DNA from 2 places in the Shouchella rhizosphaerae genome. Region 1 is predicted to be linked to the other one. Evidence: a T-box and tRNA genes for the amino acid it is inferred to sense, from the RefSeq annotation. Region 1 holds a T-box; the other holds one or more tRNA genes.
The links. A T-box is a leader RNA that pairs with one kind of tRNA and senses whether it is charged. The one in region 1 lies ahead of leuS (leucine--tRNA ligase), so its partner is inferred to be a tRNA-Leu.

Region 1 (14,653 bases):
TTGTTGTAACGCCTTTGTCTCCGCCAGGCAAATAGCCTAAATTAAAGATGGCAGCGGCGATGGTTGAGTTGACAAACAACGGCAAAGTCGCCAACTTTTCATGGCCGATTTGGAATAGGGATACTTGCTTGTCCAAACCTGCCTTTTGAAGGCGTGCTTCTGTAGAGGTTAGTGCGGATGCTTGGATGTCACAGCCAATCACAACGCCTGTTTCACCAACAAGTTTAGCCAAAACCAATGTATCGTGTCCATTTCCAATTGTCGCATCAACGACGGTGTCCCCTGGCTGGACAGCGCTGGTAAGCAACGAATGGGCAAATGGCAGGACGCCAAGAAGGTTCACGGCTCCTCCCCCCAAAAGGCGGGGCATATTAAAGGCTGTTTAATTAACGCAAACACGTCAGGCAAATACCAAAAGCAGCTGACTGGGAACGGGAACACGGCAACGGGATGATGAGCGATTTCGGTGCCGAGCTGGTTATTCATCATTTAGACGACTCCCTTTTCATCTAATAGCTATCGCCGTTATACAAGACAGAGGCCATGTGCGTCTCTTGTCTTTTGGCGAATTTTTTTCTTAGTTTACCATAATTGCAGCGAATGTGCTTGTTGCTTATTTGCTAAATTTCTCCTACACTATCATAGGCACAATGTGAGAAAGGAAAAAAAGAGGAGGCGCGTGTTTTGCCGAAATCAATTTGGATTTTAATGGTAGCAACAGCCATTAACATTACCGGCGCTTCGTTTTTATGGCCACTCAATGCAATCATTATGACGCAACTGCTTGGGCAAAGTTTAACAGCTTCGGGAGCTGTGCTTATGCTAAATGCAGGGGCAGGCGTACTTGGCAGCTTGATTGGCGGCAGATTGTATGATCGGATTGGCGCCTATCCTACCATTTTGCTCGGTTGTGTTCTTTCTGCAGCCTCTGCTGTTTTGCTCGCTTTCTATTATGGAGAATATGGATGGTACGCTGTTTTTCTAGCGGGGATGGGGTTTGGTTCTGGAATGATGGCCCCTTCCATGTATGCACTTGCTGGAAGTTTGTGGCCAGAAGGTGGGAGAAAGTCAGCAAATGCGATTTATGTAGCGCAAAATGTAGGTGTATCACTAGGAACGGCTTTAATTGGCGTTGTTACGCTCGTACGTTTGACAGACGTTTTTGTCGCCAATGCAGCCATGCATGTGTTGCTACTTGTCTACATTGCTGTGTTTTTTCGCCATTGGTCAGGAAGCAAAGGAAGAACGGCGGGAGCAGGAATTCAACATGCCAACAAAGCGTCTAAATACCGTTTGCAAGCGCTATGGATTGTGTCAGTAGCTTTCTTCATTTCTTGGCTTGGCTATACGCAGTGGCAGGCAAATGTGTCTGTCTACATTCAGTCACTCGGCATTCCATTACATGCTTACAGTATATTATGGACGATGAACGGATTGTTAATTGTCCTTGCACAGCCCTTGATCCGATGGGTGATCCAAAAGGGGAGGCTAACGCTTAAAGGGCAAATGGGCCTTGGGTTGTTCATTTTTGCTTTGTCCTATCTTGTATTGACACAAGCCCAAGTGTTCAGTGGCTTTTTTGTCGCCATGCTCATTTTGACAATCGGCGAAATGTTTGTCTGGCCTGCAGTGCCAACAATTGCCAACGCCCTTGCTCCATCTGGGCGGGAAGGGGCATATCAAGGCATTGTCAATAGCGTAGCCACTGGCGGACGCATGATTGGCCCGTTGCTCGGCGGCATAGTGGTAGATAGGTTTTCAATCCAAGTGCTGTTTGTCCTCATTAGTATTTTACTGCTACTGGCGATTCCGCTAGTACGTCTTTATGACCGCCCGCTATTAAAAGAGCATCAGAATGATCACCTGAACAACGCTCAATAGAGCGTTGTTCAGGTGATCGATAAGCATTTTTAACTAGTTTAAGTGCCGGTATGGGTTTAGCCAACCGCACGCGTTTTAACCGAAAAAAACATAGGCAAAGTGGTGTACTTGAAAATTTTTGTGAAATAATGCACAATATAAATGTGAATAATTTCACAAAATCCTTAAGAAGGATGTGGGCGCTTATGGTCAGAACGCCGAGTAAAGCGAAAAGGGATCGCGTTGTCGTCATTGGAACGGGGCATGTAGGCAGCAGCTATGCATTCGCACTGATGAACCAAGGGGTGGCAAAGGAGCTTGTCATTATAGATATAGATCAAGAAAAAGCAAGTGGCGACGTGATGGATTTAAACCATGGCCAGGCTTTCGCTCCTTCCGTCACATCGATATGGCACGGCAATTACGAAGATTGCAAAGAGGCTGATGTCGTTTGTATTAGTGCTGGGGCAAATCAGAAGCCAGGGGAGACGCGTTTAGATCTGCTTGAAAAAAATGTGATTATTTTTAAGGAAGTCGTGGATGCCGTTATGGCAAGTGGATTTAACGGTATTTTCCTAGTCGCCACAAACCCTGTTGATCTATTAACACAAGCGACGCAAGTTTTTAGCGGCCTGCCTAAAAAACGAGTCATCGGCAGCGGAACAACGTTAGATACAGCAAGGCTACGGTTTATGCTAGGCGAGTACTTCCAAATTTCTGCTAAACACGTCCACGCTTATGTAGTAGGCGAACATGGCGATAGCGCACTGCCTTTATGGAGCACAGCAACAATTGGAAATGTCCCACTTTCCCAGTATTTGCTCCGTAACAGAGCGTATAAAAAAGCTGATTTAGATGACATTTTTACCAATGTCCGCGATGCCGCCTATGAAATAATTCATAAAAAAGGCGCCACTTATTATGGGATTGCCATGAGTTTAGTCCGCATCACAAAAGCACTGTTAAAAAATGAACATGCTGTCATGACTGTCAGCACATTTCTTAATGGCGAGTTCGGAGCGAAAGAAGTATGCATTGCTGTACCGGCAATCGTAAACCGTAATGGTGTTCGTGAAGTGCTTGAACTGAAGTTGAACGACATTGAGCGGCAACAGTTCACTGAGAGCGTTCAGATGCTAAAAGGCACTTATAAGACTATTATGCAAACAGGGCACTCTTTTTAGAACAAACGGATCCGTGTTGAATCGAAAAGCTAAAATAGGTATATGTTTGCTTGACTTTGGAAAAGACTTTTCATACAATGAGCATATCGTAAACTAGGGAAATACAAGGATAAAGGAGTAGTAGCGTCACTTCGGAAAGCAAGAGAGCTGGCGGACGGTGCAAGCCAGCCTGAGAAGAGATGTGAACTCGCCTTTTAGTTGTAAGAGTGAACCGCATTGCCAGTAGCTCTTAACGGGACACACCGTTATGTGTAAGTGAACAGGCGATGCCTGTTAATGTGGGTGGCACCGCGGGAATGTATGCAAACTCTCGTCCCTTTTGGGAGAGAGTTTTTTTGTTGGAAGCAGCAGAAGGAGGAAAAGGAATGTCGTTTTCACATCAGGAGATTGAAAAAAAATGGCAAGCATTTTGGGAAGAAAACAAAACGTTTAAAACAGACGAACAAGCAGAAGGGCCACATTTTTATGCATTAGATATGTTTCCCTACCCATCAGGGGCTGGTCTTCATGTCGGCCATCCAGAGGGATACACGGCAACGGATATTTTAGCGCGGATGAAGCGGATGCAAGGCTACAATGTTCTTCATCCTATGGGTTGGGATGCTTTTGGCTTACCAGCTGAGCAGTACGCTTTAGATACAGGCAAACACCCGGCTACATTTACTAAACAAAACATTGACACCTTTAAACGGCAAATTAAAGAACTTGGTTTTTCTTACGATTGGGATCGTGAAATTAGTACGACTGATCCTCACTATTACAAATGGACACAATGGATTTTTCTGAAATTATATGAAAAAGGGCTTGCTTATATTGACGAAGTAGCCGTGAACTGGTGCCCGGCACTGGGGACTGTGCTAGCCAATGAGGAAATTGTCGACGGTGTCAGCGAACGAGGAGGCCATCCAGTTGAAAGGCGCCCAATGAAACAATGGGTGTTGCGCATTACGGCTTATGCTGAGCGCTTGCTCGAAGACCTTGAAGAGCTGGAATGGCCGGAAAGCCTAAAAGATATGCAGCGGAACTGGATCGGCAAATCGGAAGGCGCTGAAGTGACATTTAAGATCAATGAACATTCCGTTAACGTGTTTACGACGCGGCCAGACACGTTGTTTGGCGCTACTTATATGGTGCTTGCCCCTGAGCATAAGCTCGTGACTGAGATCACTACCGATGAGCAAAAGGAAGCGGTAGAAGCATACCAAAAGCAAGTCGCGCTCAAAAGTGACATTGAACGGACAGATTTGGCAAAAGAAAAAACAGGCGCGTTTACTGGCGCTTATGCCATCAATCCTGTAAATGGCGAAAAGATTCCAGTTTGGATAGCTGATTATGTACTAATCAGTTATGGCACTGGAGCTGTCATGGCTGTTCCTGCCCATGATGAGCGTGATTTCGAATTTGCTAATGCATTTGGCTTGCCAATAAAAGAAGTGGTCGCAGGTGGAGATGTCTCAAAAGCTGCTTACACAGGGGACGGAGAACATGTTAATTCTGATTTTCTCAATGGGTTAAACAAGCAAGAAGCGGTTGAGAAAATGATTGTCTGGCTAGAGAAAAATGGCGCTGGGCAAAGAAAGGTCACATACCGCCTGCGTGATTGGCTCTTTAGCCGCCAGCGTTATTGGGGCGAACCGATTCCAATTATCCACTGGGAAGATGGCTCTATGTCAGCTCTGGATGAGAGCGAATTGCCGCTTGTGTTGCCTGATCTAGAGGAAATCAAACCTTCGGGTACAGGCGAATCGCCGCTTGCTAATGCGAAAGATTGGCTGGAAGTTGTTGATCCTAAAACAGGCATGCGTGGTCGCCGTGAAACGAACACGATGCCCCAATGGGCAGGTAGCTGCTGGTATTATTTGCGCTATATCGACCCGACAAACGACGAAGCGTTGGCTGATCCTGAAAAACTAAAAAATTGGCTGCCTGTCGATACGTATATTGGCGGTGCCGAACATGCAGTGTTGCATTTGCTATATGCACGTTTTTGGCATAAGTTTTTGTATGATATTGGCGTTGTGCCGACAAAAGAACCATTCCAAAAAGTGTTTAACCAAGGCATGATCCTTGGCGAAAATAACGAAAAGATGAGCAAGTCAAAAGGCAATGTTGTGAACCCTGATGAGATTATTGCCAGCCACGGGGCTGACACGCTGCGCCTGTATGAAATGTTTATGGGCCCTCTAGATGCATCTGTAGCTTGGTCAACAAACGGCCTTGATGGCTCGCGCCGTTTTCTTGAACGGGTTTGGCGCCTGATTGTTAACGAAGAAACAGGCAAGCTGAACAGCAACGTCAAAGATGTAGAAGGCAATGAAGCGTTTGTGCGCACTTACCACCAAACAGTGAAAAAAGTAACCGAAGACTTTGCCGAGCTGCGCTTTAATACAGGGATTTCCCAATTAATGGTGTTTGTAAACGAGGGAAATAAGCAAGAGGTATTGCCAAAAGCGCTAATAGAGGGCTTTGTGAAGCTTTTGTCGCCAGTTGCTCCTCATATTGCCGAAGAGCTGTGGGAAAAGCTTGGCCATACAGATACGATTACGTATGAAGCGTGGCCGACATATGATGAGTCGTTGCTCGTTGAAAACGAAGTTGAGGTCGTCGTGCAAATGAACGGCAAAGTTAAAACAAAGCTCGTTATAAACAAAGGAGCCTCAAAAGAAGAAATGGAAGCAGCAGCACTCGCTGATGAAAAAGTGCAAGCAGCTATCGGCGAGAAAACGATTCGCAAAGTCATCGCTGTTCCTGGAAAGCTTGTCAATATTGTTGTTGGTTAATCATTGTGACTAAACGGCGATTAATGCGATTCGTCCCCTATCCTCTTTAGCAAGAAGAGGATAGGGGTTTTTTTGTGGGAAACAGGCGAAATCCGAACATTAGAGCGTATGAGTAGGCGAATGTAAAGAATTCGTGTTGACGAATAATGTCGAAAGGTGTAAGATGACGAGTGTAAAACAAGGGAGGATGACAATCTGTGATCTTTGAACAGCAATACGAAGAAATTCTTGCCATCGCTCGTGATATTTTTGCCCATCCTGAACTTGGCTATAAAGAAACGCGCACGAGTGAAACTGTCCGTACATTTATTGAACAGAAAAACCCGTCAGCTCTCATTGAACCTTTTAGCACAACGGGGCTGAAAACGCAATTAACGACGGACAAGCATAAGACAATCGCGTTCATTGCCGAATTGGATGCGGTTTATGCGCCTAGCCACCATATGGCTGACAAAAAGACTGGCGCAGCCCATAACTGTGGCCATTATACACAAGTAGCCATTGCCCTTGCGTTGTACAATTATTTTGTACAAACTGGCGAGCATCTTCAGTTTGATTTTAATGTAGCTTTTGTATTTGTTCCAGCAGAAGAATACCTTGATCTTGCTTATCGGGAAGAATTGCTTAATAATGGCACGATTGGCCACTATGGAGGCAAGCCAGAAGCAATGAGACTCGGAGTGTTTGACAACATCGATGCAAGTATTTGCATCCATGCCATCGGTGGAACATTTGAAAAACGGACAGTTGAAATCAATTGTGATTTAGCAGGTTTTTTGTATAAATATTATGACTTTATTGGCGAAGCAGCACATGCAGGCTTCGATCCGTTTGCTGCCAAAAATGCTTACAGCATGTCAACGTTGTTTAATGTTGCTTTAGGACTTGTACGCCAGCAGCTAAAAGACAGTGAAAATGTTCGAATGAACCCGATTGTCTCAGCTAGCGATATGTCGACCAATGTGATTCCCAACGCGATTCGTATCGGCTCCGACTTGCGCACAAAAACGTTAGCCTATATGGGAGAAGTCGCTAAAAAAATGGACGCCGCTGCACGTGGAAGTGCCCACGCTCTTCAAGGCGACGTCGCCATTCATACGCAAATGGGCTACCTCCCCTTTGTACAAGACCGTTACTTGTCCACCTTTGTAAAACAGGCGTTTGCAAAAACAGAGGAAGTGGAAGAGTTGCTCGAAAACAACGCGATTAGTGCAGCAGGTGATATTGGCGATTTGTCGTACATGATGCCATGTATTCAAATTGGCCACAGCGGTTTTGCAGGCACCATCCACGGCGATGATTTTGTCGATGTTGATCCACATTTTCTGTTTGCAGTGTTCCCGCGGTTTCTCACTCAAGTATTTGCTGAGTTAAACGAGGCGATAGACTGGAGCCGTCTGTATAAACGGAGTTATGACGACTATTTAGCCGTAATTGAAACAGTGATGACGAGCAACACCAATTTATAAACGAACAGGGGTGCACTATGAAAGGCACATTTATTTATTTGCTTTTGTTTTCTCTAATTGTGATCGCCGTCTCTGAAATGATTGGCTTTCAAAGCATCGCGATTGGTCCCCTATCGATCAATCTCTTACCGCTATTATTTGCAATTTTAATTACAATGGTGTTTGCGTTTTCAATTTTTCGCAAAGGAATCCTTAAAAAAGTCTACAGTAAAAGCAATGTTTCTTTTTCAGGCACGTATTTAATTATCATTATGCTGCCACTTATGGCTCGCTACGGGGCAGATGTAGCCCCGCAAATCCGGGAAATCCTCAGTATTGGCTGGATTTTCATTGTTCAAGAATTTGGCAATTTAGGCACAGTTTTATTAGGCTTGCCTGCTGCACTATTGCTAGGTTTGCGGCGTGAGGCGATTGGCGCCACGCTTGGAATTGGTCGCGAAGGCGAGCTCGCCTATATTTCTGAAAAATATACGTTAAACTCTGATGAAGGGAGAGGGGTCTTGTCGCTGTACATTATCGGTACGCTATTTGGTGCGATCTTTTTCAGCATTTTGCCGCCAGTTTTGTTGCATTTCGGATTTAGCGTTGAGTCGCTGGCCATTTCTGCGGGCGTTGGTTCAGGCAGTATGATGACAGCCGCCTCTTCCTCCCTTGTAGCAAGCCACCCAGACAAGGAGAGCCTCATTCTTGCTTATGCTTCAGCAAGCCAACTACTCACAAGCTTTATTGGCACGTTTACGATGGTGTTTTTAGCGGCTCCTTTGCAACGGTTTATGTATCGCACGCTGACACGGAAGGAGGCTAAATGATGGAATTAATTATAAAAAATAAATATATGAAGATGAGCCTCATTCTTTTGCTCAGCATCATGTTGATTCTTTTTACCCATAGCATGAAGCTTCTATTTCATCCTGGCTCGGTAGGAAGCATTTCCCTGATGACAGTAGCAGGCCTTGGCTCGTTGTGGTTTTTTTCGTTGATTGGCTTGTTTATTGGCGATTTAGCTAAAAAACTCCCAATCGGCTTTGTTGCAAATTTTCCTGTTCTTGGCTGGGTTAGCATCACGTCTCTAACTCTATGCTTGTTGTTTGATGGATTTGTCCAAGCGATCCAAGCGGTGGATTTCTTGTCAATAACGACACCGATTTTAACATATGCAGGCATTTCTGTTGCTGACCGCCTAGTCGAGTTGCGGAAGCTGTCCTGGAAAATTGCGATTGTCGCGATCTTCGTTTTTACAGGCACATATTTGGCAAGTGCCGTTCTAGCCGAGGTCGGTTTGCGTATCGCGTCATAAATGAAAAGAATTTAAAAAGCCAAAAGGAAGCCATAACAGCTTCCTTTTGGTTTTTTGTTTTTTCTTTTTTCGTAATGATTTTAGCCCAGTTCAATTCCAATATGATTAAAATCAGAGTATTACTAAGGAGGCAAATTCTATGATCAAAAAGAAACTAATTGTCGTACTCGCTATGTTAACGTTGTAAAACAGCCAACAAGTACTGAATAAGGAATGTGAATAATCGATAAAAATAAAGGAGGATTAAGGCTATGAAGAAATGCTTCACGCTAATAAGTGCTGTTGCTATGTTTATCATTTTAACTGGATGTCATGTAAAGGAAGAAGCTGAACAAATTCAAATAATGGATTCAAGTGATGAAGAGCTTCCTAATCATTTAAATGAAATTATTGAGTTCTCTGACGTTATTGTAAAAGGATCGTTTACGGAATTTGTAAAACCAACAAATATGATTCGTTCAGCTAATGATCCTACAGTCGAATCAGACGAACTCTATACGGAAGGGCAAATATATACGTTTCAGATTGAAAAAACGTATAAGGGAGAAGTGGAGGGTTCCATTAAAACAGCGATCACTTACGCAGATCAAATAGCCGCCATTGATGATCAAGGAGAAAGGATTGAAGAAGTAATGGTTGAAAGCCTTGATTATGAAGAGCTTGATTTAAACAAGAATTATATATTGTTCTTAGTAGATAGCGGGTTTATTGAAGAAGGTTTGTACACCCCTGCATCTGGCGCGTATATCATTGAAATTGAAAATGACGAATCGATTCGTTTTCTATCAAAACGGATGGAAGGACAACTTGCTGAAAACCTGGAAGTCGAGGAAGGGGACGGAAGCGTACATGGAATATTAAAGACTGAATATCAGAATGAAACAGCGCTTACTATTGTCGAAGAGTTCGACATTTTTCCTAATTTCCTTGCTGAAGAAGGAATAGAAACGTTAAGTGATATTGAAGAAATGTCAGGGAAATAGCTGCCTAGCATAAAACATCAGGCTCGCCTTTATGTGAGCCTGATGCTACAGCTTACAGCTGACTTATTTGTTTGCAAAAAGGGCTGCTGACTGCCCGGCTGTATAACCAGTCGAGAAAGCGCATGTAATGTTAAAACCGCCTGTATAGCCATGGATGTCGAGCACTTCCCCACAAAAATACAAGCCTGTTGTTTTTTTGGAGTGCATCGTTTTTGGCTCAATTTCTTTAATCGATACGCCGCCACCTGTGACAAATGCTTTTTCAATCGACAATGTGCCATTGGCATGCAATGGCAATGCGTCTAATGCTGATGCTAATTTTCGAAAGGCATCATGTGGGGTATTGGCGCACATTTCACTGGAATCGATCTCTAATGACTGATATAAGTACAAAAGCAATCGCTCAGGGGCCATCCCTTTTAATGCTGTTTTTAACGTTTTTTTTGGCTCTGCCTTTGCCCGTTTGACGAGCGCTTGGAAAAGGCTCTCTGCCGATTGTTCGGGGAACAACTTAATCGTCATTGGAATCGTAGGCGTTTTGAACTTTTTCAGTGCCTTGACAACAAACTGGCTACAGCGTAATGCCGCGGGACCGGATATGCCGAAATGGGTAAAAATCATGTCGCCTTCATGGCGAATAATTTTTTTGCCATTTGGTCTTAGTACCGCTAGTTCAATTCCGCGTAATGACAGGCCTTGAAGAGACTGATCGCCGATAAAGGGATCGGCAAGGGTAATGGGCACTTCTGTCGGGTAAAGCTCCGTAATTGTGTGGCCTGCTTTTTTGGCCCACGGGTATCCGTCGCCAGTAGAACCTGTGTGGGGCACCGATTTGCCGCCAGTAGCGATAATTAACGCTTTTGTGCCAAGGCGCTGCCCGTCTTCTAGTGCCACTCCAACTACCTGCCCGTCTTCTACAATAATGTCAGCGACCCGGGCATTTGTACGGATGGTGACATCGAGTTTACGGATTTGCGCAAGCAATGTGTCGACCACAGTTTGTGCTTTATCGTTAACAGGAAACATCCGTCCTCTGTCTTCTTCTTTTAAGCGAATTCCTAAGCCTTCAAAAAAAGCGATAATCGATTCATTGTCAAATACAGCGAATGGGCTATGCATAAAGCGGCCATTCCCTGGAATGTTTTCAATCAACTGTTTCCTTTCCATCCGGTTGGTGACATTGCAGCGTCCCCCGCCTGAAATCGCAAGTTTGCGGCCGAGTTTGTTGCCTTTATCGAGCAAGAGGACGTGTGCCCCTTGTTGCGCAGCGGCGACAGAAGCCATCAGGCCAGAGGGTCCGCCGCCGACTATGATTACATCGTAGTTGTCCATTCATTTCATCCTCACTTTTTTCACTCTTACCATTGTACACAAAAAAATAGAAAACAAAAGGACAAAACAAGCAGGAGGTAACGGTTTTTAAAGCGAAATAAAAGATGGACCGATTTGGAGATTGGAGTGGAAGCAATGGAAGGAATCGCAACGAAGAAATTAGAAACGTTACAAGCACAAGTCATCGAATGGCGCAGGCATCTTCATGCAAACCCAGAGTTGTCGTTTGAGGAAGTAGAAACGCCTGCTTTTATCGTACAAAAATTAAAGGAAATTGGATTTACAGATATACGCGAACATGTAGGCGGTCGCGGGGTGGTAGCAAAGCTCCACGGCAAAAAGCCAGGACCGACAATCGCTTTTCGTGCTGATTTTGACGCATTGCCGATTCATGAAGAAAATGATGTTTCTTATGCATCGACGAAGCCGGGCGTTATGCACGCTTGTGGGCATGATGGCCACACAGCTGCTTTGTTAGGTGTTGCGGCAACGTTGTTTGACCAAGTAGATGAGCTTCGTGGGACAATCGTGTTTTTGTTCCAGCACGCTGAGGAAAAACCTCCTGGCGGCGCCCGTGAAATGATTGCTGACGGCTGTTTAGAAGGGGTGGACGCTGTATTTGGCGCCCATGTATCCTCGCAAATTCCACTTGGGCAAATAAATGCAAGCCCCGGAGCAGTTATGGCTGCAGTTGATGCATTTACTGTGCATATTCAAGGGAAAGGCGGGCACGGCGCTCATCCTCATTCGACAATTGACTCAATTGTGATTGGTAGCCAGCTTGTCAATGATTTGCAAACCATTGTTAGCCGCCGCATCAACCCTATGGATACGGCCGTTGTCACAGTTGGCGTCTTCCAAGCAGGCACAGCGTTCAACGTAATTGCAGATACGGCGCGAATTGAAGGAACAGTCCGCACCTTTCAAGAAGAAACGCGAGCTTTCATAGAAGAGGAAATTCGGGCGATTGTTTCTGGGAAGGAGCATGGCGGGCATGTCACTTGCACGATTGATTATTTAAATGGCTATCCGCCGCTTGTAAATGCCGAAAAAGAAACAGAAGTCATTCGCGACTTGGCAAAAGGGGTTTTTGGGGAAGAAAATGTATTAATGTTGCCAGCTGCACTTGGAGGCGAGGATTTTGCCTATTACTTAGAAGAAAAGCCTGGGTGCTTTTTCCACGTTGGTGGCCGAACGGAGGAAGAACGCACGCAATTTCCTCATCACCATCCTCGTTTTGATTTTGATGAACGGGCGCTTTTCCATATTGGCGAAATGTTTTTGGCCATTGCGAATCAGTATTTGCGTAGTCACTAAAGCAGATTACTCAGCCTCTTGAAAACAATCGTTAGCTGAGGAAAGAAGCGGAATGAGCCTGTTGGCTACAGTCTAAGCAAGCGCAACCGTTATGGTTCGCTTGCTTTAGTGCTCCTTTGGGAAATGGTTTGCAAATCGCTGATCGGCTGCTCGTTAAAGGGTAAGCGGATGTATAAAATTCTGTTTCAATCGAAGTTCTCCTGATTAAGTAGCAAACTAGAAGGGAATGAGCTGAGAAAAGGAGAGGTGGGTAAAATGAAACGTTATACAATTGATACTAGCAAACATAGTGACATGATTGACATTACTGCCCAAGTTGAAGCGGCTGTCAAAGCAAGCGGTGTCCATTCAGGCATAGCTATTGTCCAATCGTTGCATACAACGGCTGGCATTACTGTCAATGAAAATGCTGATCCAGATGTCGTCGTTGATTTTTTGCGCCGCCTTGATGAAGTGTTCCCGTGGGAACACCCACAGGACCGCCACATGGAAGGCAATACGGCCGCTCACTTGAAAACATCGACTGTAGGGCCGTCACAAACGGTTATAATTGACGATGGCCGTCTTGTGCTTGGCACATGGCAAGGCATTTATTTTTGTGAGTTCGATGGCCCCCGTGCAAACCGGTCGTTTGTTGTCCAAGTTATAGGGGGCGGATTATGATTCAGGCAGAAGCAGTATGGAAGGGCAAGGCGGCTCTTGGGGAAGGCCCTTTATGGGATGAAGGAGAGCAAGTTCTCTACTGGGTAGATATTGATGGTTATAAGCTCCATCGCTTTAACCCTAAAACAAATGACGATCAACAGTTTTCGTTTGCTCAACATGTGTCAGCGGTTGTCAAAAAGGCTGGTGGCGGTTTTGTCCTTGCGATGGGGGATGGCCTATACTTATATGAGGAAGAACGGCTGACACCTTATTTCCTCTTGCCGCAAGGGGGAAAGCAGCTCCGTTTTAATGACGCAAAATGCGATCCTGCTGGAAGGTTATGGGCAGGAACGATGGCCTTTGACTGCCATTCGCCGATTGGCGCCCTTTATTGCCTTGACCATAACGGCCAGATAAGCAAAGCGATTTCTGGACTCGCCATTTCAAACGGACTTGCGTGGGACGAAGAGAAAGGACTACTCTACCATAATGAAACTGCGAGCGCGTCCACGACTGCTTACCGTTTCGATGAACAGACAGGGGAAATGTCTGAACCACGTATAATTGACATTCCATATCGCTCTTATAATGGGAGTCCAGACGGTATGGCAATTGATGAAAACGGGCATTTGTGGATTGCTTTGTATGGAGCTAGTAAGGTAATTTGTGTAGACCCTGATAACGGGAATGTACTTGAGGAAGTCGTTGTGCCAGCAACGAATGTAACTTCTTGTGCATTTGGTGGCGAAGACTACAGGACATTGTATGTGACGACAGCGAACAAGCAAGGTGAGCATGAAGGAGGCAGTCTATTTGCTGCCAGAGTAGAAAGCGCAGGCTTGCCGGCACACGCCTACCTCTCACGGAAATAGCGTAATAGAAACCAGCCGCCCTTGGGGTGGCTGGTTTTTGTATGCACTTGATATGAACTTTTTCGATCGTTTTTATAAAGAGAAGCAATTCTTGTTAATCTATGCTAAAATGCGAAAGAGGTCGCCTCGTCTTGAGGCGTGTCGAAAAAACGTACGAATGAATGAAATGTGAAGGATGTAGAAACGGGGGAAGTCATGGCTGCTTCAAAGCTCATGCAAGGAACGAAAGTATTGACCGTGGCGACGCTAACGTCAAAATTGATTGGTTTTGTTTATGTTATTCCTTTTACGGCACTTGTTGGTTTGCAAGGGAATGCCCTCTACCAAAATGGCTATACACCGTATTCGATTTTACTTACATTATCTACGCTTGGCGTGCCTGTTGCCATGTCTAAGTATGTTTCAAAATACCACGCCCTAGGCGATTATGAAACAGCGCACCGCCTGTTCAAGTCAGGGATCTGGTTTATGGCCGTTACAGGCCTTCTTGCATTTTTAGTCATGTTTTTAGGCGCTCCTGCCCTTGCGTCGCTTAGTTATCAACCGAGTGAAACAGATCAGTATACGTTTGACAACGTTGTCTATGTGATTCGCATGGTTAGTTTTGCGCTGCTTATTATTCCAATAATGGCGATTGTCCGCGGCTATTTGCAAGGGTTTCAACAAATGGTGCCGACATCGGTTTCGCAAGTCGTTGAGCAGATTGTCCGCGTTGTCTTTATATTAGCAGCTTCGTTTGCTGTCATGTCTATCGGCAGCGGCGATTTGCCACGTGCAGTCGGTTTTGCGACGTTTGGCGCTTTTGTCGGCGGAATTGGCGGAATGGCTACGTTGCTTTATTTTTATTTCAAACAGCGCCCTACGATTTTGGCACGTGTACAAAGCCACCCTGCCAAAGAAAGACAAACGCTTCC
Region 2 (14,653 bases), 1.5 Mb from region 1:
CTTCATTGCTTGCCCTCCTGGTGTTTATCTGAAATAGCAACTTACATTCAATAAATCGAATCGAGTATAGTATAACATAGGTTAACCGATCTCGTTAAAGCGCTTCTATAAATAGAAGGAGATCATTCCCAAAAAAAAATTTAAAAAAGTGTTGACCGATCTCTGTAGCCATGATATATTATTTCATGTCGCCAACGAACTGGCGATTCATTGAAAAACAAATTGACTGAATGGTCTTCGCTATGTTAAGATCATGAAGTCGCAACCGAGTCCTTTGAAAACTGAACAAAAGCCAAGCGTAAAAGAGATACAAGGTATCTCGTCAATCATAGTGAGCCACAACTTCGGTTGTGCAATGAAGCTAAGGATCTTCGGTTAAGGTCGCGACGTCCTGTCGCAACACCGAAGCCAACACATCCGTGTGTAAGTAAACTTTTTTAACGGAGAGTTTGATCCTGGCTCAGGACGAACGCTGGCGGCGTGCCTAATACATGCAAGTCGAGCGAAGTTTTAAGAAGCTTGCTTTTTGAAACTTAGCGGCGGACGGGTGAGTAACACGTGGGCAACCTGCCCCTTAGACTGGGATAACTCCGGGAAACCGGAGCTAATACCGGATAATCCCTTTCTCCACCTGGAGAGAGGGTGAAAGATGGCTTCGGCTATCACTAGGGGATGGGCCCGCGGCGCATTAGCTAGTTGGTAAGGTAACGGCTTACCAAGGCAACGATGCGTAGCCGACCTGAGAGGGTGATCGGCCACACTGGGACTGAGACACGGCCCAGACTCCTACGGGAGGCAGCAGTAGGGAATCTTCCGCAATGGACGAAAGTCTGACGGAGCAACGCCGCGTGAGTGAGGAAGGCCTTCGGGTCGTAAAGCTCTGTTGTGAGGGAAGAAGCGGTACCGTTCGAATAGGGCGGTACCTTGACGGTACCTCACCAGAAAGCCACGGCTAACTACGTGCCAGCAGCCGCGGTAATACGTAGGTGGCAAGCGTTGTCCGGAATTATTGGGCGTAAAGCGCGCGCAGGCGGCTTCTTAAGTCTGATGTGAAATCTCGGGGCTCAACCCCGAGCGGCCATTGGAAACTGGGGAGCTTGAGTGCAGAAGAGGAGAGTGGAATTCCACGTGTAGCGGTGAAATGCGTAGAGATGTGGAGGAACACCAGTGGCGAAGGCGACTCTCTGGTCTGTAACTGACGCTGAGGCGCGAAAGCGTGGGGAGCAAACAGGATTAGATACCCTGGTAGTCCACGCCGTAAACGATGAGTGCTAGGTGTTAGGGGTTTCGATGCCCGTAGTGCCGAAGTTAACACATTAAGCACTCCGCCTGGGGAGTACGGCCGCAAGGCTGAAACTCAAAGGAATTGACGGGGACCCGCACAAGCAGTGGAGCATGTGGTTTAATTCGAAGCAACGCGAAGAACCTTACCAGGTCTTGACATCCTTTGACCACCCAAGAGATTGGGCTTCCCCTTCGGGGGCAAAGTGACAGGTGGTGCATGGTTGTCGTCAGCTCGTGTCGTGAGATGTTGGGTTAAGTCCCGCAACGAGCGCAACCCTTGATCTTAGTTGCCAGCATTAAGTTGGGCACTCTAAGGTGACTGCCGGTGACAAACCGGAGGAAGGTGGGGATGACGTCAAATCATCATGCCCCTTATGACCTGGGCTACACACGTGCTACAATGGATGGTACAAAGGGCAGCGAAACCGCGAGGTGAAGCCAATCCCATAAAGCCATTCTCAGTTCGGATTGCAGGCTGCAACTCGCCTGCATGAAGCCGGAATTGCTAGTAATCGCGGATCAGCATGCCGCGGTGAATACGTTCCCGGGTCTTGTACACACCGCCCGTCACACCACGAGAGTTTGTAACACCCGAAGTCGGTGAGGCAACCTTTTGGAGCCAGCCGCCTAAGGTGGGACAAATGATTGGGGTGAAGTCGTAACAAGGTAGCCGTATCGGAAGGTGCGGCTGGATCACCTCCTTTCTATGGAGTTTTTACTCTAGTCGATGTATGACCTTCTGGTCATATAGCGCTTGTGCTGTTGTTCAGTTTTGAGAGGACTCAAAACTCTCGATTAAATGCTTTTGCTCCTGCGGTTACTCGTCGCAAGGCAGCACGAAGCATAAACTGAGAAGTGTTACATGATGTAATTGAAATCAGTAGCCTTGTTCAGTTTTGAGAGGACTCATTCTCTCAGGTTCTTTGAAAACTAAATCCAGAAATAACTCAAATTGATCTTTGTTCATCGGTTGTATAACTGTTTGAACGAGACGTCAAGAATTCAATGCATACCTTTTTATGTATTTTTTAATTTTTGCGAAGAGCAGCAAGGAGATCGAGGACACACGTTTTCGAATGAGGGAGCGTACGAGTGTACGTGACCGAGTGAGAATAACGTAAGTGGACGAAGAGATCCGCCGCTGATCTGAAGCAAAAAAGTTTCACAAAGAGAACCGAGCAGGTCGAGGATGGGAAATGTTCGAAGGAGGGAGCGTAGTTGCCTACGTGACCGACTGAGAATCATGAACCAGACGAAGAGATGCGACGGTGATCTGCCGTGAAAAAGGATAAGTTAGAAAGGGCGCACGGTGAATGCCTTGGCACTAGGAGCCGATGAAGGACGCGACGAACCGCGATAGGCTTCGGGGAGCTGTAAGTAAGCTTCGATCCGGAGATTTCCGAATGGGGGAACCCACCATCCGTAATGGGATGGTACTGACATCTGAACACATAGGATGTCGAGAGGCAGACCCGGGGAACTGAAACATCTAAGTACCCGGAGGAAGAGAAAGCAAATGCGATTTCCTGAGTAGCGGCGAGCGAAACGGAAACAGCCCAAACCAAGAGGCTTGCCTCTTGGGGTTGTAGGACACTCAATAACGGAGTGATCAAGAAACGGAGTAGGTGAACTGTCTGGAAAGGCAGGCCGAAGAAGGTAACAGCCCTGTAGCTGAAACTTCGTTTCCTCCAGAGTGGATCCTGAGTACGGCGGGACACGTGAAACCCCGTCGGAATCCGGGAGGACCATCTCCCAAGGCTAAATACTCCCTAGTGACCGATAGTGAACCAGTACCGTGAGGGAAAGGTGAAAAGTACCCCGGAAGGGGAGTGAAAGAGATCCTGAAACCGTGTGCCTACAACTAGTCAGAGCCCGTTAACGGGTGATGGCGTGCCTTTTGTAGAATGAACCGGCGAGTTACGGTATCGTGCAAGGTTAAGCTGATGAAGCGGAGCCGCAGCGAAAGCGAGTCTGAATAGGGCGCATTAGTACGATGCCGTAGACCCGAAACCGGGTGATCTACCCATGTCCAGGGTGAAGGTCGGGTAACACCGACTGGAGGCCCGAACCCACGCAAGTTGAAAATTGCGGGGATGAGGTGTGGGTAGGGGTGAAATGCCAATCGAACTCGGAAATAGCTGGTTCTCCCCGAAATAGCTTTAGGGCTAGCCTCGAGTGATGAGTCTTGGAGGTAGAGCACTGATTGGACGAGGGGTCCCCACAGGATTACCGAATTCAGTCAAACTCCGAATGCCAATGACTTTAACTCGGGAGTCAGACTGCGAGTGCTAAGATCCGTAGTCAAGAGGGAAACAGCCCAGACCATCAGCTAAGGTCCCCAAGTATACGTTAAGTGGAAAAGGATGTGGAGTTGCCCAGACAACCAGGATGTTGGCTTAGAAGCAGCCATCATTGAAAGAGTGCGTAATAGCTCACTGGTCGAGTGACTCTGCGCCGAAAATGTACCGGGGCTAAACGTATCACCGAAGCTATGGCAATCCCGTAAGGGATTGGGTAGGGGAGCGTTCCAAGGACAGCGAAGCTAGATCGTGAGGACTAGTGGAGTGCTTGGAAGTGAGAATGCCGGTATGAGTAGCGAAAAGATAGGTGAGAATCCTATCCGTCGAAAGCCCAAGGTTTCCTGAGGAAGGCTCGTCCGCTCAGGGTTAGTCGGGACCTAAGCCGAGGCCGAAAGGCGTAGGCGATGGACAACAGGTTGATATTCCTGTACCACCTCGTATTCGTTTGAACGATGGGGGGACGCAGAAAGGTAGGGTGAGCGCGCCGCTGGCTGTGCGCGTCGAAGCATGCGAGGCTGGAACATAGGCAAATCCGTGTTCCATAAGGCTGAGCTGTGACCGTGAAGGACCTTCGGGTCCGAAATCCCTGATCCTCCGCTGCCGAGAAAAGCCTCTAGTGAGAATACAGGTGCCCGTACCGCAAACCGACACAGGTAGGCGAGAAGAGAATTCTAAGACGCTCGGGAGAACTCTCGTTAAGGAACTCGGCAAAATGACCCCGTAACTTCGGGAGAAGGGGTGCTCTAGTAGGGTTAATCGCCCGAGAGAGACGCAGTGAAAGGATCCAAGCGACTGTTTAGCAAAAACACAGGTCTCTGCGAAGCCGTAAGGCGAAGTATAGGGGCTGACACCTGCCCGGTGCTGGAAGGTTAAGAGGAAGGGTCATCCCTTACGGGAGAAGCTCTGAATTGAAGCCCCAGTAAACGGCGGCCGTAACTATAACGGTCCTAAGGTAGCGAAATTCCTTGTCGGGTAAGTTCCGACCCGCACGAATGGTGCAACGACTTGGATACTGTCTCAACGAGAGACCCGGTGAAATTATAGTACCTGTGAAGATGCAGGTTACCCGCGACAGGACGGAAAGACCCCATGGAGCTTTACTGTAGCTTGATAGTGAGTGTTGGTATCATCTGTACAGGATAGGTAGGAGCCTTGGAAACCGGAGCGCTAGCTTCGGTGGAGGCGTCGGTGGGATACTACCCTGATGGTGCTGGCATTCTAACCTCGACCCGTGATCCGGGCCAGGGACATTGTCAGGTGGGCAGTTTGACTGGGGCGGTCGCCTCCTAAACAGTAACGGAGGCGCCCAAAGGTTCCCTCAGAATGGTTGGAAATCATTCGTAGAGTGCAAAGGCAGAAGGGAGCTTGACTGCGAGACCTACAAGTCGAGCAGGGACGAAAGTCGGGCTTAGTGATCCGGCGGTGCCGTATGGAAGGGCCGTCGCTCAACGGATAAAAGCTACCCTGGGGATAACAGGCTTATCTCCCCCAAGAGTCCACATCGACGGGGAGGTTTGGCACCTCGATGTCGGCTCGTCGCATCCTGGGGCTGAAGTAGGTCCCAAGGGTTGGGCTGTTCGCCCATTAAAGCGGCACGCGAGCTGGGTTCAGAACGTCGTGAGACAGTTCGGTCCCTATCCGTCGCGGGCGTAGGAAATTTGAGAGGAGCTGTCCTTAGTACGAGAGGACCGGGATGGACATACCGCTGGTGTACCAGTTGTTCCGCCAGGAGCATCGCTGGGTAGCTACGTATGGACGGGATAAGTGCTGAAAGCATCTAAGCATGAAGCCCCCCTCAAGATGAGATTTCCCATGGCGTAAGCCAGTAAGACCCCTTAGAGATGATGAGGTTGATAGGTCAGAAGTGGAAGCGTGGCGACACGTGGAGCGGACTGATACTAATCGGTCGAGGACTTATCCTATATACATTCTTGACAATTGAGTCTATTTCGGATTTAGTTTTGAAAGAATCACCCATTCTTTTCATCCTTACGCTTCAGTGCAGACGAAGTCATTCGCCGCCTCTGAAGCAAAGCGATTGACAAAGAGAAGCAAGAAGGTCGAGGATCGGAAGTGTTCGGCTGAAGGAGCGTACACATGTACGTGACTGAAGAAGAATCACGAACGAGACGAAGAGATTCGCTGCTTATCTGAAAGAACTACGAAGAGAAGCGAGGAGTTCGAGGACAGGAGTGCTCGAAGAAGGGAGCGTACCCAAACGTACGTGACCGACTGAGAGACACGAACTGGACGAAGAAATCCGAAGTTTATCTGAAGTAGAGTCCGGTGACAATGGCAAAGAGGTCACACCCGTTCCCATGCCGAACACGGCCGTTAAGCTCTTTTGCGCCGATGGTAGTTGGAGGCTTCCTCCTGCGAGAGTAGGACGTTGCCGGGCTTACATATCGTTCCACAGTAGCTCAGTGGTAGAGCTATCGGCTGTTAACCGATCGGTCGCAGGTTCGAATCCTGCCTGTGGAGCCATTAGGAGAGCTGTCCGAGTTGGCCGAAGGAGCACGATTGGAAATCGTGTAGGCGGTGTAAAACCGTCTCGAGGGTTCGAATCCCTCGCTCTCCGCCATCATACATAAAAGGCCCGTTGGTCAAGCGGTTAAGACACCGCCCTTTCACGGCGGTAACACGGGTTCGAATCCCGTACGGGTCACCATTTTTGAAGAGAATAAATAGAATTGTAGGAAATGATGGAGGATTAGCTCAGCTGGGAGAGCATCTGCCTTACAAGCAGAGGGTCGGCGGTTCGAGCCCGTCATCCTCCACCATCGCAATCAAATTAGAGTAACGTACAATCTATATTTATTTCTAATAGCGCGGGGTGGAGCAACGAACGAAGTGAGTTGTCTCGACGCAAACAAGCTTCCCCGAAAAAGCTATCAGAGGAAGAGACAGCCATGCTCTTTCAACCAATAGCACAGCAAAATTTCATTTATTCCTAACGACGCGGGGTGGAGCAACGAACGAAGTGAGTTGTCTCGACGCAAACAAGCTTCCCCGAAAAAGCTGGCAGAGGAAGAGACAGCCATGCTCTTTCAACCAATAGTACAGCAAAAATTCATTTATTCCTAACGACGCGGGGTGGAGCAACGAACGAAGTGAGTTGTCTCGACGCAAACAAGCTTCCCCGAAAAAGCTGGCAGAGGAAGAGACAGCCATGCTCTTTCAACCAATAGTACAGCAAAAATTCATTTATTCCTAACGACGCGGGGTGGAGCAGCCTGGTAGCTCGTCGGGCTCATAACCCGAAGGTCGGCGGTTCAAATCCGTCCCCCGCAACCAATACAAAAACAAAAAATGGTCCGGTAGTTCAGTTGGTTAGAATGCCTGCCTGTCACGCAGGAGGTCGCGGGTTCGAGTCCCGTCCGGACCGCCATTTAATTGGAATGGCTCGATAGCTCAGTTGGTAGAGCAACGGACTGAAAATCCGTGTGTCGGCGGTTCGATTCCGTCTCGAGCCACCATCATACGATTTGGGCCGGTCTAGCTCAATTGGTAGAGCAACTGAATCGTAATCAGTAGGTTGGGGGTTCAAGTCCTCTGGCCGGCATCACTTATCAAAAAATCATTGACATTTTGATCAATTACGGATATGATAAGTATTGTCTTTTGAAACTGGAGGGGTAGCGAAGTGGCTAAACGCGGCGGACTGTAAATCCGCTCCCTCAGGGTTCGGCGGTTCGAATCCGTCCCCCTCCACCATTTTCATAGGGGCATAGTTTAACGGTAGAACAGAGGTCTCCAAAACCTCCAGTGTGGGTTCGATTCCTACTGCCCCTGCCAACTTGAATCGTTTAAGCTTGTATCAATATGGCGGTTGTGGCGAAGTGGTTAACGCACCGGATTGTGGTTCCGGCATTTCGTGGGTTCGATTCCCATCAGCCGCCCCATTTAAATAGCAATGGGCTATAGCCAAGCGGTAAGGCATCGGATTTTGATTCCGTGATCCCTGGTTCGAATCCAGGTAGCCCAGCCATATGCGGAAGTAGTTCAGTGGTAGAATATCACCTTGCCAAGGTGGGGGTCGCGGGTTCGAATCCCGTCTTCCGCTTTAGTTTTTACGGCGGCATAGCCAAGTGGTAAGGCACGGGTCTGCAAAACCCTTATCACCGGTTCAAATCCGGTTGCCGCCTCCAATTTAAAAATCAGTTGTAGTCCTAGATAGGCCGGGGTGGTGGAATTGGCAGACACACAGGACTTAAAATCCTGCGGTAGGTGACTACCGTGCCGGTTCGAGTCCGGCCCTCGGCATCTTATGAAACGACATGAAGAAAATTGCGCCCGTAGCTCAACTGGATAGAGTACTTGACTACGAATCAAGCGGTTAGAGGTTCGAATCCTCTCGGGCGCGTATGCAAACTGACATTTTTAATGTCAGTTTTTTTGTTTTTAGATGGCTTCCTTCTCTTTTAAACGTAACTGCTTTTTACTAGCAGAATAAAAGAAGGAGGCGTTTTCCTTTATGAAAAACGACGAATGGGAAACATGCGAGGCAAAGGAAGAGGACAAGGCTTTTGAGCATTTGACGAAAACGCTGCAACAAATTGAGGATGCAAGGATAGTTTACATCGATGACTTTATTCCTGAAGGGGAAGAAGAAAGTGACCAAACGAAGTATTTTGAAGAAGCGTTAGGCGACGGAAATGTCAAACTGATTTTAGGGCCAAAACGGTATTATGCCACTGTCAAGCTACCAAGTCGAACCGTGTTAGAAGGGCAAGGGATGGAATTAACAACGATCCAAACGCCTAATCAGGCGCCAAGTTATGAATGGACGGTGTCGGTAAAGGATAAGGACCATGGTGCCGAGTATATTGCGGTTCGTCATCTAAGCTTAGACGGTAACCGCAGAAGGGGTGTAGAGCCAGCCGGAGGTAGCCGTTCCAGTTGCTTAACATTCCATGGTGTAAAGTACGGCTGGGTAAAGGATGTATTTGCCTACAACAGCACGTTGCATGGATTTGACGTTACGTCGACCGGTCTAGATTACCACTATGGTGGAGATGGGACCGTTGATTCGGGGCCTTCCCAATATGTTTGGATTGATGGCTGTAAAGCAACTGACTGGATCGATGATGGATTTACCACTCACCATAGTGAATACATCACCATTTCCAATTGCTATGCCTATGAACCTAACAGTAGAGGAAATGCAAATGGAATTGAGATCGATGACGGAAGCCGCCATGTGCTTCTATCAAACAATTACTCTATGGGTTGTTATGGGGGTATTGAAATTAAAGCCCATGCCAACTCCAGTGCAGCGAACAATGTCCATATTCTTGGGCATATTTCTAGGGAAGACACACGTAGCTATAACTTCCGCCATATCGGCCATCATACCGGCGATGATCCTGACTCAAAAACGGCCTATCATATTACGGCTACTAATCTCGTATCGCTGCACCCAAACAAAAAAAGGGGGTTCCAGAACAATACAGATCCCCGTGCTCTTGTGATTAGCGCTTATACCAATGTTAGCATTACCAACTTTACGGCAATTGGCGATCTATCCTACGACTTTGGCAATACGCCTGTCATTGCGATTCAATATAAAGCGAAAAATGTATCCCTTAACGGCATTAACGTAAGCCGTTTTCATAACGCCAGCGACGCTATCATTGTATTTGGTGGAGGAAACCGTGGCGACCACATTTCCTTGTCAAATATTCATATTTATGATGCCGGAAAAAATAACGGAATATACGTCGGCAGCGGACATAGCAACGTCTCCATTTCCAATGTCAATGCAATTAATTCTAAGGGAGAGGGAGAAAATGCAGTGGAAGCGGCGACAAACTCTGTCAACATTAGCGGTGTATCCGTGACTGGATACAAGTATGCTGTCCGCAGCGGTGGTGTGGCCTATAAAGAGCCAATTACAGTGATTAAAGGAGGCGCACGGATTGCTTCAAGTACAGGGGCACCTTCCACCGAACAATCGATCATACTTGCAAGCACTTCGTCGCCAACAGCTTCAGCTTCTAAAACGATGGTGGCTGCCTCATCTAATTCCCACGCAGTTGGCGAAGGGGCAATCGTCCTAGGAAGTGCAGGCAATTCACGGGCGCAAGGGCCTCGAAGCGGCATCCTTAGCTCCAGCGGCGCGGTTGCTGGCCAGTCAGGAGGGGCGTTTAGCTCGATGGTACTTGCGAGTAATTTAGTAGCCAACCCAAATGGCTATTCTGTAGTCGGCGGGTATGGGGCTTCAGGCAACCCAAGCAGCGCCAATATCAAGTGGGAGCTTAATAGCCGTACTGGTACAGTCCGAGCTGCGGGCACGCTTTCAAGTGCACAGACATTTACCGATTATGCCGAGTACTTCGAAAGCATAGATGGAAACCCCATTGCCACTGGCCTGCTTGTCACTCTTGATGGAGATAAAATCCGCGTGGCTGAGGAAGGAGACGATATTCTTGGCGCTATTTCTGAAACAGCAGGGGTGGTCCTTGGAGAATCGGCACTTTATTGGCAAGGCCGATATTTAACTAACGAGTTTGGCGGCATGGTCTATGAGCCACAAACAATCCGCACGTATGATGTCGATGAAGACGGCAATACGCTTCCTACGTATACAGAAGAGGTTGTTGAACTGCCGTTAGAAAATCCACAATATGATCCAAGCCTGCCTTACACTCCACGCAGTAAACGCCAAGAGTGGAATATCGTCGGGCTAACAGGTCAAATTCACGTCCGTGTCTCTGACTCCGTCCAGCCAGGAGATTATGTAAAAGCCAACGGTGGAATAGGCGTGCCAGGAGAAAATGGACCGATAAAAGTCATGCGTCTTACAAAAGCGTACGATGAGGACAAGGGATATGGTGTCGCTTTGTGTTTTATCAAGTAACCATTGTATAGGAGAGCAGCAGCATTTTTGCTGCTCTCTAATTTATTTTATATTGATGGTTATTTTTTTATTAAAAAGTATTGACCACCTTACCAATGCGTGGTATATTAGTTCTTGTCAGTTGATGAGAGCAACCTAGCTTCTCAAAAAATGGGCCGGTGTGGCGGAATTGGCAGACGCGCACGACTCAAAATCGTGTTCCTTCGGGAGTGTCGGTTCGACCCCGACCACCGGTATTAGGTGCCAAACCTAAGTAATAGCAATGCCTATTACACGAGAGCTTTCTACTTTGTAGGGAGCTTTTTTCATGTTTTGTTTCCACTATATTGTTTGTAAGATCGTCTCTAGGCTAATAACTGTTTCATTTGTGCTATTTTTTACATATGAGAGGATAACGAGAGCCACCGGGAGCTCCTTTGGCTTCGATCCAAGCACCGATCCCATCATCGCTACCCCGAATACGGTTAACACGATCAGGACGAGCACCATTCCTAGCCACATCGTTTTTTGTGCCAGCATTTTTATGCTCCTCTCCTCCTCGTAAGATTGTTAATTATCAACCGCAATATTTATTTGTGAAAGGCTTGCATTTTATATGGCTACAACACAAGGTCACTGTTATGAACAAAAATAGCATTGCTGTAGCAACGCTTCTTATCCATTTGATTACAAAATTGATTACTCAAATACATTCGCGAAGCGAAAGACATCACCGTCATGACATTCGGCGATGCCTTTCTTGAGATTTAGCTACACAAACTTCAAAATCTACTGTTCGAATTTTTTCGTTTTTCTGCTGGCAAGATGGCCTCGATTACGTCCCAATGTTCAGCGATCTTTCCATTCTCTACGCGGAACAAATCGTAGAAAGCGGTATGCTGACCATCAAATAGGCCTTCACTCACGGTAAGAACAAAATCGCCTTGTCCGATGACTTGATGTGCAAAGCAGCGTGTAGGCCAGAAAGACCGTCCGCTATATGGGGACTATGCTGAATGTAGTTATCTCCATCAAAGTAAGAGGCAAGCAGGTCAGGATTCTTCCCTAGCAAGATGTTCTCAACAAAGCTTTTGACTAATGCTTTGTTGGCGTCGGTCTTGTCGATATCCTTAATCGTAATCGGCCCGTCAATCATCGTATGATTGCTTGGTGTCTTTTCCACCATCTCTTGCAAATTGTCCCAATGCTCAACGATTAATCCATTCTCAAAACGGAAGATATCAAATACGATTTTAGGACCGTGAAAATCATATACAGAATGAAGAGCCACATAATTTCCGTCGACTAAAGTCCGTTTAATGCTTACCTTAGTACCAATCTCCTTTAAATGATCTAGTGCGCCAAGCATGGCTTCACGACCATCGATTAAAGCCTGGTTGTGCTGAATGTATTGGTCTGGATGAACATAAGCCATAATCGCTTCGGGGTTGCCGCTCTCAAAACTTTCCAGTACGGCGACTGCCTTACGAACAAGCTCATTTTGATGGTTGGATGTCATTGAAATATCCTCCTTGAAATTTTTTGGTCATTAGATAAATAATGAACAATACGTTGTTTATTTATCTGCTGCTCATTATAATAGAGGTTAATATAACGCTCAATATTCAATATTTTTAGTTATGATGGATAACAGACAACATATAAAACTTTGTCGCTTAACGACCTAAATAAATTTAGGGGGAACGAAACCAATGAATAAGAAAACCGACTTAAGAATACTGCGCACGAAACAATCGATTCGAAAAGCGTTTTATGAGCTTATTCAGGAAAAAGGATACGAGGCGATAACGGTCCAGGATATTGCTGATCGGGCTATGATCAATCGAAATACGTTTTATCTCCACTACCAAAACAAACCTGATTTATTAGATACATGTATGAATGAACTGTTAAGCGATTTTAAGGATGCAATCCTTTTTTGTCCGATCAGCATGAATCCTTTCAGCATTTCTCTACTCGAGACAGTCATGCAAACGGTACTGGAGCATATTTCTCTAAACATGACCTTTTACCGTTCCATGTTAATTGAAGAGAATCGAATTTATCCGTTTCAAGCCAAAATGGAGGATATCATTAAGGATAAATTAATGGAGGGGTGGAAACCTGCTCAGGAAAATGCCCCATTAGCGATATCCAATGAATTGCTGATCGAATACCTCGGATCGGCTTTAATGGGAATTGTCATTTGGTGGATTAAAAACGATAAGCCCCTTTCTACAGAGGAGGTTTCATCTCAGTTTAGTAAAATCGTTGCCTATGGGCACTTAAGAGCTGCCGGCATCGCCGTAGAGGAATAAAATGAGCGAGAGTAGAATTAGGATTGACATATCGCAAAATGTAGATATAATAAAAGGCATGGATCCAATTGAAGTATTCAAAGCGTTGTCTAACGAGTCGAGATTACAGATTTTACAGTGGCTCAAGGAGCCTGAAAAACATTTTGTGCCCCATGAAGGAGTGGATATGAGGAAAATCGGGGTGTGTGTCAGTCAAGTGAAGGATAAGTTGAACATGACACAGTCGACAGCATCGCAGTATTTGTTCATTCTACAACGGGCCGGACTGATTCGAACTGAGCGGATCGGCAAATACACGTACTACAAACGAGATGAAGAGAAGATCAGTGAGTTGGCTGCATATTTGAATCAGAAACTCTAATCTGAACTGAATACTGATACTGAATACCTTAAACGTATTCAGTTTTTCGGCCTTACATATCGACATATCGCGATATGTAAATTAAAAAGGATCCTCATATATCGGTAACTGTAAAAACAATAAAAAAAGGAGAAGTGAATGCATTGTCTAACACGTGGAAAGTCTATTTATTGGCTTTAGTTACTTTTTTAGTGGGTACATCAGAGTACGTTATTTCTGGCATCTTAGATAAAATCTCGGATACAATGGGTATTTCCGTTACTTCTGCGGGGCAGTTAGTCACGATTTTTTCCTTTGTATACGCCATTGGTACCCCGATCCTGATGGCGTTGACTGCTAAGGTGGAAAGACAAAAACTGCTGGTTTGGGCGCTAGGTATCTTCGTAATTGGGAATGTACTGTCATTCGTTTTGCCTGGCTATGCATCGTTTCTCGCAGCTCGCGTCATCATGGCTCTAGGCGCGGGAATGGTCGTGGTAACTGCTTTGGACATCGCCGCAAAAATTGCTGCTCCAGGCAAAAAAGCAAGCGCGATTGCTACCGTGGTCATGGGCTTTACGGCTTCCTTGATTATCGGCGTGCCTCTAGGACGTATCGTTGCAGCACAGTTTGGATGGAAAGCTGTTTTTGGTATATTGGCACTGGCCGGTCTGGTGGCTATGTTCGTTCTGTACGTCATCATCCCTCGAATTCAAGGGGATAAACCGATTCCGTTGTCCAAGCAACTTGCCTTTTTGAAAAACGGAAACGTAGCGCTAGGGCTTGCGATTACCTTTTTCTGGCTTGGCGGATACTCGATTGCCTACACCTACATTTCACCGTATCTACTTGATGTTGCCGGGTTAAAAGAAGGGATGCTGAGTGGAGTGCTGTTGGCTTTCGGCATCGCTAGCTTGCTCGGATCCAAATTCGGCGGTTTCAGCACGGATAAATGGGGGGTATTCCCGACACTGTCAGGGGGGATGCTCTTGCACGTCATAGCGCTGCTTCTCCTCTCTTTAACCGTTACCTATACGCATGCATGGCTGCCGATTGTCATCCTCTTGATTTTGTGGTCGTTTGCGGCATGGTCTTCCGGTCCAACGCAACAAGTCAATCTAGTTCGGATTGAACCGAATTATTCTGGAATCATGCTAAGTTTGAACCAATCCATGATGCAGTTGTCCATGGCTGCGGGTGCTGCAATCGGAGGCGTCATGGTTGACCGAGTGTCTCTTTCATCCATTACATGGGTCGGAGTGGTTGGAGTCGCTATTGCGATCGTAATAACGACGTTCTTGAGGGCGCGAATGAGTGCCGGCAGTCAAGGTATCGGAGAGTATCTGGATGAAGTTTAAAAAGGCATGCAATTAATGAATTGAAGTTGCAATTGATGGCAAACGACTAAAATGCATCATCTTCTAGTTTCGGAAGATGATGCATGACAACTAAAAGACACGAGGAGAACCGTATCACAAATAGCGGTAAAGCGCAGGGTCAAGGGTGTGATAATGGGTTCTGCAAAATTGGAAGAATTTAAGGAATCAAGTTTTATCCTAACCTGAAAACAAGA

Region 2: it has a tRNA-Leu gene. The T-box ahead of leuS (leucine--tRNA ligase) is inferred to sense a tRNA for this amino acid. The anticodon was not compared.

The regions. Positions count from the first base shown of each region.
Region 1 is NZ_CP144921.1:522,304-536,956, reverse strand. Features, by position in the region: gene V5G21_RS02885 (class I SAM-dependent methyltransferase) at 1-343, opposite strand, end outside; gene V5G21_RS02880 (hypothetical protein) at 340-489, opposite strand; gene V5G21_RS02875 (MDR family MFS transporter) at 685-1,881, shown strand; gene V5G21_RS02870 (L-lactate dehydrogenase) at 2,067-3,044, shown strand; T-box leader at 3,142-3,365, shown strand; gene leuS (leucine--tRNA ligase) at 3,410-5,824, shown strand; gene V5G21_RS02860 (M20/M25/M40 family metallo-hydrolase) at 6,022-7,293, shown strand; gene V5G21_RS02855 (DUF3100 domain-containing protein) at 7,311-8,102, shown strand; gene V5G21_RS02850 (hypothetical protein) at 8,102-8,590, shown strand; gene V5G21_RS02845 (hypothetical protein) at 8,842-9,573, shown strand; gene V5G21_RS02840 (NAD(P)/FAD-dependent oxidoreductase) at 9,637-10,905, opposite strand; gene V5G21_RS02835 (M20 metallopeptidase family protein) at 11,041-12,222, shown strand; gene V5G21_RS02830 (secondary thiamine-phosphate synthase enzyme YjbQ) at 12,478-12,885, shown strand; gene V5G21_RS02825 (SMP-30/gluconolactonase/LRE family protein) at 12,882-13,739, shown strand; gene V5G21_RS02820 (putative polysaccharide biosynthesis protein) at 13,935-14,653, shown strand, end outside.
Region 2 is NZ_CP144921.1:3,269,618-3,284,270, forward strand. Features, by position in the region: gene V5G21_RS16100 (YgzB family protein) at 1-6, opposite strand, end outside; rRNA gene V5G21_RS16105 (16S ribosomal RNA) at 438-1,988, shown strand; rRNA gene V5G21_RS16110 (23S ribosomal RNA) at 2,571-5,506, shown strand; rRNA gene rrf (5S ribosomal RNA) at 5,867-5,982, shown strand; tRNA gene V5G21_RS16120 (tRNA-Asn) at 5,994-6,068, shown strand; tRNA gene V5G21_RS16125 (tRNA-Ser) at 6,072-6,165, shown strand; tRNA gene V5G21_RS16130 (tRNA-Glu) at 6,178-6,252, shown strand; tRNA gene V5G21_RS16135 (tRNA-Val) at 6,289-6,364, shown strand; tRNA gene V5G21_RS16140 (tRNA-Met) at 6,802-6,878, shown strand; tRNA gene V5G21_RS16145 (tRNA-Asp) at 6,896-6,972, shown strand; tRNA gene V5G21_RS16150 (tRNA-Phe) at 6,985-7,060, shown strand; tRNA gene V5G21_RS16155 (tRNA-Thr) at 7,074-7,146, shown strand; tRNA gene V5G21_RS16160 (tRNA-Tyr) at 7,214-7,298, shown strand; tRNA gene V5G21_RS16165 (tRNA-Trp) at 7,306-7,379, shown strand; tRNA gene V5G21_RS16170 (tRNA-His) at 7,410-7,486, shown strand; tRNA gene V5G21_RS16175 (tRNA-Gln) at 7,499-7,572, shown strand; tRNA gene V5G21_RS16180 (tRNA-Gly) at 7,576-7,647, shown strand; tRNA gene V5G21_RS16185 (tRNA-Cys) at 7,659-7,732, shown strand; tRNA gene V5G21_RS16190 (tRNA-Leu) at 7,762-7,847, shown strand; tRNA gene V5G21_RS16195 (tRNA-Arg) at 7,874-7,947, shown strand; gene V5G21_RS16200 (peptidase G2 autoproteolytic cleavage domain-containing protein) at 8,059-10,443, shown strand; tRNA gene V5G21_RS16205 (tRNA-Leu) at 10,598-10,679, shown strand; gene V5G21_RS16210 (hypothetical protein) at 10,765-10,962, opposite strand; gene V5G21_RS16215 (nuclear transport factor 2 family protein) at 11,345-11,941, opposite strand; gene V5G21_RS16220 (TetR/AcrR family transcriptional regulator) at 12,135-12,740, shown strand; gene V5G21_RS16225 (ArsR/SmtB family transcription factor) at 12,799-13,101, shown strand; gene V5G21_RS16230 (MFS transporter) at 13,245-14,438, shown strand.